3 regions of the Cytobacillus sp. FSL R7-0696 genome follow, and region 1 is predicted to be linked to each of the others. Evidence: riboswitches for the same ligand, from Rfam matches in the RefSeq annotation. Region 1 holds a riboswitch; each other region holds the start of a gene.

Region 1 (3,281 bases):
CAATTTAATAGAGAAGAATTGCAGAATCTGCTAGATGATTATGGGGTCCCAATTAGTCCAATATATAGTATTAAAGATATATTCGAAGACACTCACTATAAAGAACGACAAAATATCATAGAGGTCGACCACCCTCGTCTAGGAAAAATAAAAATGCCTGGTATCATCCCTAAATTCTCTGAGACACCTGGGGCTGTTCGTAATGTAGGTCCAGATTTGGGAGAGAACAATGAGGAAATCCTTTCTGGCATTCTTGATTATAATGATGAAGAAATTGAGATCCTAAGAGAAAATAACGTAATCTAAGGAGGGAAAAACATGAATTTGAAAGAAGAGGTCATTATTTCTGAAGTTTGCCCCCGTGATGGCTTTCAAAGTCTGGCAGAAATCATTCCTACAGAAGAAAAGGTCGAATGGATTAATTCAATGATTAACTGCGGTTTCAAGCAAATTGAGGTCACATCTTTTGTTCACCCAAAAGCGATTCCTCAGCTGTCGGACGCTGCTGAAGTACTGCAAAAAATTAAGCGCAAGCAAGGGGTAAAACTACGTGCGCTTGTCCCGAATTTACAAGGATTAGAAAGAGCGATTGAAGCAGAAGTAGATAAAGTAAAACTAATGCTTTCAGCAACAGATTCCCACAGTATCAGTAACGCTAATAGCAAAACGTTCGATGCAATGAAAGGTTTTGAACCGCTAGTAAAACGCGCAGCAGAAGCTTCTATGGGTGTATCAGGCAGCATTTCTGTCATATTTGGATGTCCTTACGAAGGGGATGTACCTTTGGTGAGAATTGAAGAGATTTGCAAAAGATATATAGATATGGGAATATATCAGTTATCGTTAGCTGATACAACAGGGATGGCAAATCCAGTAAAAGTTAAGCGCATTATTGGGCATCTCACTAATAAATTCCCAGAATTATCCTTCTCCTTGCATTTGCATAATACGAGAGGGATGGCTTTTGCCAATGCCATAGCAGGCTATGAAATGGGTGTTCGGGATTTTGATAGCTCGATTGCTGGACTAGGTGGCTGCCCTTATGCACCAAACGCCACTGGAAATATCTCCTCTGAAGACCTTATTCATGGTTTTGAAGAGATGGGTATTTCAACGGGTGTAGATTTGGATAAAGTCATTAAGCTAGGAAAAAAATTAGAAATTAAATATCCTGAATATTCTGATAGTTTTATTTTGAAGGCTGGTAAATGTTCTGACTTACATCTGGCTCCAAAAACACAAGAAAAGTTGGGATAAAGCTTTTATTCTTATTAATCCTACTTTAAGAGAATGAAGGTAGGTTGAAAGTTTACTTTTAGCTAAGTGAGAAGTATTATGTAATTAATATTTCTAGGGCAGCTTGTGGAGGAAATCTTTTAGTTGTAAATGCAGTATATAATTCTCCTAATATGATTGTTTTTCGATTTAGTATCAAAGAACAATTGAGACCATCAAAAAAGAAGCTCGCACCATCTTTTTTACTATATGTTTAACTAATCTTTAACGGCAGTTACACCCTTTATAAAACGTTATTTCTTTTATGAGGATATTTGGGACACGCTCTCAGAAAAAATAAACTTTTTCTCAACTTTATGTATATTCATCAGTTTCAGTTAAATAATTCAGACAAATCATAAAAATTAGATTTTTGTCTTGACTTTTATTGATAGTATGTTAGGATTTATCTTATCCAATATTTTCTTATCCAGAGAGGTGGAGGGACTGGCCCGATGAAACCCGGCAACCTGCTTAGTGCAAGGTGCTAATTCCAGCAAAATGTTGATTCATTTTGAAAGATAAGGTGTCAAAAATTTTCCATCCTACACCTTTTCTCTTTGAAAAGGTGTTTTTTATTTAAGAAGGTGATAAATAAAAAAATAATAAGATTCGCTGATTAGACAACTAAAGGCGGACATTTCCTTTTACGGAGGAAATGCCGTCTTTTTTTATTGGAAAAGGGGGATTAAATGAATCAACCGCTCTCTTATAAAAACTGGAAAGACATTTCTGCTACCTTCGCTATTGATCAATCAACGAAAGGAGCCAAACAGGTTCTAGAGTGGGCTTATGGCACATATGACGAAGAGGAAATTGTGTACGCTTCTAGTTTCGGTGCTGAAGCTATTGTTCTAATTGACCTCATCGCACAAATAAAAAGTGATGCCAGAATTGTTTTTCTTGATACCGATTTACACTTTCCTGAAACATACCAAGTAATCGAGGAAATAAAATCACGTTTTCCTACGCTTCAAATTGAGATGAAAAAACCTAAGCTTACATTGGATGAACAAGCCACACAATATGGGTCAGCATTATGGAAAAGCGACCCGAATCAATGTTGCCAATTACGTAAAGTGTTGCCTTTACAAGAAGCAATGCAAGAAAAAAAAGCTTGGATATCTGGACTTAGGCGCGAGCAATCACCTGAAAGAAAACAGACAAATTTCTTAAACCGTGATGAGAAATTCACTAATATCAAAATTTGCCCACTTATTCATTGGCGTATAGATGATGTGTGGGATTATATCAAAGAAAAGCAGTTGCCTTATAACAGCTTACATGATGCAAATTATCCGAGCATTGGTTGTTTTCCCTGTACACAACCAGCTAGTGGCGGTGATGATTCCCGTGCTGGCCGCTGGCAAGGCTTAACGAAAACAGAATGCGGCTTGCATACTAATTCATAAAAAAAGGAGTAAACAGATGAGCATACCTAGCCCACATGGAGGAACATTAATTCAAAGATTTGAGCCAGAATTTGATTTTTCTAAAGTGTCAAAGTCGATAGAGATTGACAAAGTTGCACTAAGTGATTTAGAGCTAATAGCCGTTGGATTATTTAGTCCATTAATAGGCTTTCTAGGAAAAGAAGATTATGAATCTGTCGTTCATGAAATGAGATTAAGCGATGGGACAATATGGTCCATCCCCATCACATTACCTGTTGATGTTACGATTGCTGCCCAACTTCAAAAAGGGGAGCAATACCGTTTGGTTTTAGAAAATACTACCTATGGTGTAATTACTGTTTCTGAGTGGTTCGAACCTGATTTAGAAACAGAAGCACAATCGGTCTATCGTACAAAAGATAAAGCCCATCCAGGGGTCAAACGACTTTTTGAAAGAGGCAATATTTATGTAGCTGGAGAAATCATCCTCATTAGAAAAACGGAAAAGAAAGAATTTGCAGATGTCTGGTTAGAGCCAAAAGATACAAGAGCTTTGTTTGCAGAAAAGGGGTGGGAAACAATTGTTGGTTTCCAAACGCGTAATCCGATTCA
Region 2 (3,281 bases), 3.5 Mb from region 1:
GATGCCTTTAAATATACTCATAAGTAATGGGCGGTCTTGAGTATTTAGTTTCGATCTTATATTTTTTATACCGAATTTTGGTCCTGGAAAACGAGAAAGATCCTCATTATCAAATTCTAGGTTTAATAATTTTACCTCACCATCTAGAGATAACTTTCCAAATACGGTTGTTAAGATTGCTGGAATATCAAATGTGAAATTATATGTAGGGTAGGCGATACTAATTTCGCACCTTACTTCACCGAATCGATTGGGATGTTCATCATCATAAAACTCTTGTAGTGCAGTGACTCTGCCTTTATGTTTTAGTAATTGTTCTTGCTCAAGTAATGGTAACGCTGTCCACGAGCCTATCGTTAATCCTAAAGCGATATCCTCTGCTTTTTTCTCTAATGAACCGGGTCTTGCGTATACTTGATAAGTTGCAATTACATCTCCCATATGAGAACCCTCCCTGATGATTTCGAATTTACATTGACAATAAAAAACCCTCTTCTTAATCAATAAGAAGAGGGTTAGTTCGCAGTGATAGAACCTTCTCCTTATCTGTCAGCATGATTGCTGCAAGAATTAGCACCGTGTTCATTTAGAATCGGTTGCCGGGCTTCATCGGGCTCGTCCCTCCGCCTGCTCTTGATAAGAAAATTTATGATTATCGTTTTAAATTTTTGCACAATTGTATTATGTCACCAGGTGTTTTATCTGTCAACAGAGAATTTTTTACGTTATATGACAAAATTCCTTTATCTTTAAAAAGATGAAAAGTTTTTTAAAAAAAGATTGACACTTTTTTATAATCGGTGCTAGTATTTGCTCAAGATATTTCAAAAAATGAATCTTTTATACTCTTATCAAGAGCAGGTGGAGGGAAATATGGCCCGATGAAACCCAGCAACCGACCGTAATATCGTTGTGAAACGAGGCGCAGCTAGAGAATTTCTGCGCCTAATGTAAGGCACGGTGCTAATTCCATTCAGAAGTTATTCTGAAAGATGAGAGGCAAAATCGTCATGACGAATGCCTCTTTCTGTACTGGAAAGGGGCATTTTTGTTTCTGTAGTGACAAAGCAGGTCCGACTACATCTCTTCATGTAGTCACCCCTGTTTTGTGCCACAGATAATAAAGAAATAAGGGGGAAGAGATATGGCTGTTTTAGAAAATATAGGTTACCGCGCTTTGACAGAGGAATCTGCGTGTGAATACGTGAAGAGTTTAAAGCTGTTTTTACCGGATGAAAAAATAACGGTGGAAGAGATTGGTGATGGTAATTTGAATTATGTTTACCGTATTACTTCTAATCGTAAAAGTGTAATTATTAAGCAAGCACTCCCTTATGCAAAAGTAGTCGGAGAAAGCTGGCCACTAACACTTAAAAGAGCAAAACTGGAGGCAGAAGTCCTTAAGAAGCATGGTGAATTCGTTCCTCACCTCCTCCCAGCAGTACTAGCAACAGATGAAGAGCTAGCATTAACTGTGATGGAGGATCTTTCCCATCTGACAATTGTAAGAGACGGATTGATTCAAGGGGATCATTATCCGAAGTTATCAGCTCATATTGGGGAGTACCTGGCAAAGACATTGTTTTCAACTTCAGATTTTGCTCTTCATCCGTTTGAGAAAAAGAAATTGGTCGCTAAATTTTCAAATCCGGAACTATGTAAAATCACTGAGGATTTAGTATTCACCGATCCATTTTTTGATGTGGAAACGAATGATTTTGAAGCTGAGTTGGCTGAAGTGGTTCAGCAACTATGGGCTAATGACAAGTTGAAGCTTGAAGTAGCCAAAATAAAATATGCTTTTCTCACAGAAGCAGAGAGCTTACTACATGGTGACCTACATACAGGGAGTATATTTGCGAGTAAGAGTGAGACGAAGGTGATTGATCCTGAGTTCGGCTTTTATGGTCCGATTGGATTTGATGTCGGTCAATATATTGCCCATCTTATTTTCCAAGTACTTGTACGAAACGGAAACGATAGAATCGTTATTCGTCAACAGATTGAAGAAGTATGGGATGTGTTTTCTCATTATTTTTCAGAAGCTTGGGAAAATTCTGTTGTTCATCCTTTTACGAAAGTACCAGGCGCTCTAGAATCTTTTCTAGCTAAAGTATTTAAAGATGCTATCGGAGTAGTGGGATGTGAATTAATTCGGAGAACAATCGGATTGTCTCATGTGAAGGATCTTGATGGAATAGAAGATAGTTCAATTAGATTATATGTGAAAAAGGCAACGATTCAATTAGGTTCATCCTTGATTATTAATCGCAAAAACATAGGAACAATCTCGCAACTTCTTAAGGAACTGGAGGCGTATACATCATGAGTATACCAACACCAATTGAATGGCAAGATGGTAGATTGAAAATTCTTGATCAAACCTTATTACCCCATCAAACAAGATGGGTAGAACTCGAAACCATTGAAGATGTCTTTGAGGCAATTATTCAGTTGAGAGTGAGAGGGGCGCCAGCTATTGGAATAACTGCTGCTTATGGTTTAGCGATTGCTGCAAAAAAATACGAAGGTGTCGACATCGAAACTTTCCATCTTAGAATTCATGAAGATTATCTTTATCTAGCGGGTTCAAGACCTACAGCTGTTAATTTGTTCTGGGCTTTGGATCGAATGATGAAAGTAATAGAAACGTTGTATTCAACAGAGGAGACAATTATCAGTTTGGAGCAAGAAGCAAAGCAAATACATCAAGAAGACGAGGAGATTTGTCGGCAAATTGGCGAAAATGCACTAAGTCTATTGAATGGAAGGAATAAGGTATTAACGATTTGCAATGCGGGGACGATTGCTACGGGAAAATATGGTACAGCGCTAGCGCCGTTTCATTTAGGTAAGGAAAAGGGTGTTGACTTTCAAGTATATGCTTGTGAAACGAGACCGGTTCTTCAGGGAGCGCGCCTAACTGCTTGGGAACTTCAACAGTCCAATGTGGATGTAACGGTCATTACTGATAATATGGCTGCTCATACAATAGCAACAAAGGGGATTGAAGCGATTATAGTCGGGGCAGATCGTATTGCCAGCAATGGAGATACAGCGAATAAAATCGGTACATGGCAACTAGCTATTTTAGCAAACTACTTTCAAATTCCTTTCTATGTAGCTGCGCCATTGTCAACATTTGACTTTTCTATTGCATCAGGGGCAGATATTCCGATTGAGGAGAGGTTGCCAGAAGAGGTGACTCATCTAGGACCAAACCAAATCACACCAGAAGGAACGAAAGTGTTTAATCCGGCGTTTGATGTGACAACTGCTAA
Region 3 (3,281 bases), 4.0 Mb from region 1:
AGTGGACTTCCAGCTCTGGGAGATAAGTCGGTATTTCCTAAATTGAAATCGTTTTCAGAGCTTGTTTCCAATGGAGATGTAACATTTGTTGATGCAGATGTTACACCCGATGATGTCGCGATTATACTCTATACATCAGGAACAACAGGCAAACCTAAAGGAGCCATGTTAACTCATCGTAACCTGTATAGTAATGCGAGTGATGTCGCGGACTATTTGCAAATTAATGAACGTGACACGGTGATTACAACCTTACCTATGTTTCACGTGTTTTGCTTAACTGTTGCTTTGAATGCACCTCTGATAAGTGGAGCAACAATCTTAATAGACCCTAAATTTAGTCCGAAAGAAATTTTCCGTTTAGCGGAAAAATACAAGCCAACTGTTTTTGCCGGCGTGCCTACAATGTATAATTTTCTTTATCAATATCCTGAAGGCAACCCTGGTGTCTTCCAATCTATGAGATTATGTATTTCTGGAGGTGCTTCACTTCCTGTTGCATTGTTAGAAAATTTTGAGAAGAAATTCAATGTGGTTATTTCTGAAGGCTATGGCTTATCAGAAGCTTCTCCGGTCACATGCTTTAACCCACTAGATCGTCCACGGAAACCGGGGTCGATTGGCACATCTATTATTCATGTTGAAAATAAAGTAGTTAATGAATTAGGAGAAGAGGTCGCTGTAGGTGAAGTAGGGGAGCTTGTTGTGAAAGGCCCTAACGTTATGAAAGGATATTACAAAATGCCTGAAGAAACATCTGCCTGTTTAAAGGAAGATTGGTTATATACAGGTGACTTAGCTAAGAGGGACGAAGAAGGATACTTCTACATTGTTGACCGTAAGAAAGATATGATAATTGTTGGTGGCTATAATGTGTATCCAAGGGAAGTAGAAGAGGTTTTTTATGACCATCCTGACATTGTAGAAGCGGCTGTTTTAGGTGTACCTGATCAGAATACAGGAGAAAAAGTTTTAGCCTATATTGTACCTAAAACTGAAAATTTAACAGAGGCACATTTATTGACTTATTGTAAAGAAAAGTTAGCCAAATACAAAATTCCTTCCTCTATAGAATTTTTAGAAGAATTGCCGAAGAATACAACAGGAAAGATACTGCGACGTGCTCTTAAGAAAAAGGTACTAGAAAATCAGGAAGCATAAGTTAAAAAACATGTTGACAAAAGATTCTAAATATTTTAGAGTAACTATATCAATTAAATAACCACTATCTAGAGAGGTGGAGGGACTGGCCCTACGAAGCCTCGGCAACAGACTTAGCATTGCAAGTACTGTGCCAATTCCAGCAAGCTAGCATTTAGCTTGAAAGATAGGAAGAGAATGAAAAATTTATGAGCGTACGTTACCTCTTCCTTTTTGGAAGAGGTTTTTTTATGGCTGATTGGACCACCAAAAGCGATAAACATTCTTAGCACAATTGATAAATACATTATTATGCTTCTTTTGTAGAAGTATTAGAGGAGGTAATGGCAGTATGAGTTATAAAAAACAAATGATATTGAATGCTTTTGAAATGACAAGTGCAATGCACAATTCTCATGGGCTATGGAAGCATAAAGATTCCAAACGACATCGTGCCTATAAAGATATTAATTATTGGATGGAATTAGCCAAAACACTCGAGAAGGGAAAATTCGATGCTGTCTTTTTTGCGGATGTATTAGGTGTTTATGATACGTATAAAGAAAGTAAAGAACCTTCAATTAACGATGGATTACAGTTTCCTGTTAATGATGGGGCGTTTGTCATCCCTGCTATGGCAGCAGTGACAGAGCATCTGTCATTTGCATTAACGGTGAGTACAACATATGAGCCACCTTTTGGGCAGGCAAGACGGTTTTCCACATTAGATCATTTGACAAAAGGAAGAGTGGCATGGAATATCGTTACTTCTTATCTTCCTAATGCAGCAAGAAATTTTGGTTTCAAAGATATGATCAAACACGATAAGCGTTATGAAATTGCCGATGAATATATGGATGTCGTTTATAAACTGTGGGAATCAAGCTGGGAAGATGGAGCAGTAATAGAAGATACAGAACAAGGGGTATTAATCGACCGTAAGAAAATCCATGAAATTCACCATAAAGGAGAATATTTTGATGTCGAAGGACCGCATTTAACAGAACCGTCACAACAAAGAACACCTGTTTTATATCAAGCAGGGACTTCTCCTAAAGGACGTGCTTTTGCAGCAAAACATGCAGAATGTGTATTTGTAGGTGGGCCAACACCTGAAAGAGTAAGACATTATACAGAGGATATTCGAAAACAAGCGGAAGAATATGGCAGGAATCCGGAAGATATTAAAATATTCACTTTCCTAACAGTCATCGTAGGTAAGACAACTGAAGAAGCGGAAGAGAAATTTGCTGAATACAACCAATTATGGAGTGCAGATGCAGCGAAAGCACAGTTTGGGGGCGCAAGCGGTTATAATGTTGCGGAATTTACAAAGGATGAGTTAGATAACCCATTTGAATTTAAAGCTACAGAGCATGGGCATTATAAAGCTGCTTCATTAACGAAAGATGCGAAGAAAAAACTATCGATTAAAGAAGCGATTTCAAAACTAGAAGGATTAGATAGAGACAATATAATTGTCGGCAATCCATCAGAAGTAGCAGACCAAATTCAATATCAGTTTGAAGCCTCTGGTGTCGATGGTTTTAATTTAAATCATTTAGTAACGCCAGCAGATTTGGAAGATTTTATTGAGCTTGTTATTCCGATTCTACAAGAACGTGGTTTATATAAAAAGGAATACAAAAAGGGTACGTTAAGAGAAAAGCTTTTTACTCATGGCTCGCCCCTTTTACCGAGTGGTCATCCAGGAAGTAAATATCGTAAAGGTGAAAAGATAAATAATTAAAATAAGAGGTGAAGGGTATGAGAAAAGTTTGGTTATTATTTTTTGTACTGACTTGTTGCACTGTTTTAAGTGCATGTGGGACATCAGGTTCATCCGGCGAAGAAAAGAAAGAGATGGTCTTAGGGGCGACAGTTCCTTATAGTGATATGCTTGAGCAAGGTGTAGCACCACTACTTGAGGAAAAAGGGTACAAAGTAGAAGTAAAGGAATTTAATGATTATGTTCAACCGAATATTGCTTTAGATAGTGGAGATTTGGATGGTAATTTATTTCAACATAAAGTGTACTTAGAGAATTTTAACACTGAAAAAGGGATGGATCTAGTAGATATTATTTCTGTTCCTACAGCTCCAATTGGTATTTATTCAGAAAAATTCAACTCCCTTGAAGA

Evidence for each region. Region 1 has a riboswitch for S-adenosylmethionine ahead of MKX29_RS20965 (phosphoadenylyl-sulfate reductase). Riboswitches for the same ligand answer to the same signal wherever they lie in the genome.
Region 2: linked by a shared signal. The riboswitch ahead of mtnK (S-methyl-5-thioribose kinase) and the one ahead of MKX29_RS20965 (phosphoadenylyl-sulfate reductase) in region 1 are both predicted to bind S-adenosylmethionine.
Region 3: linked by a shared signal. The riboswitch ahead of MKX29_RS00665 (LLM class flavin-dependent oxidoreductase) and the one ahead of MKX29_RS20965 (phosphoadenylyl-sulfate reductase) in region 1 are both predicted to bind S-adenosylmethionine.

Annotation. Positions count from the first base shown of each region.
Region 1 is NZ_JBBOWA010000001.1:4,100,796-4,104,076, forward strand. Features, by position in the region: gene MKX29_RS20955 (CaiB/BaiF CoA transferase family protein) at 1-306, shown strand, start outside; gene MKX29_RS20960 (hydroxymethylglutaryl-CoA lyase) at 319-1,257, shown strand; SAM riboswitch class I at 1,699-1,803, shown strand; gene MKX29_RS20965 (phosphoadenylyl-sulfate reductase) at 1,968-2,687, shown strand; gene sat (sulfate adenylyltransferase) at 2,704-3,281, shown strand, end outside.
Region 2 is NZ_JBBOWA010000001.1:554,560-557,840, reverse strand. Features, by position in the region: gene MKX29_RS02855 (2,3-diketo-5-methylthiopentyl-1-phosphate enolase) at 1-441, opposite strand, end outside; SAM riboswitch class I at 540-643, opposite strand; SAM riboswitch class I at 846-999, shown strand; gene mtnK (S-methyl-5-thioribose kinase) at 1,145-2,329, shown strand; gene mtnA (S-methyl-5-thioribose-1-phosphate isomerase) at 2,326-3,281, shown strand, end outside.
Region 3 is NZ_JBBOWA010000001.1:133,433-136,713, reverse strand. Features, by position in the region: gene MKX29_RS00670 (fatty acid--CoA ligase family protein) at 1-1,161, shown strand, start outside; SAM riboswitch class I at 1,223-1,334, shown strand; gene MKX29_RS00665 (LLM class flavin-dependent oxidoreductase) at 1,493-2,890, shown strand; gene MKX29_RS00660 (MetQ/NlpA family ABC transporter substrate-binding protein) at 2,908-3,281, shown strand, end outside.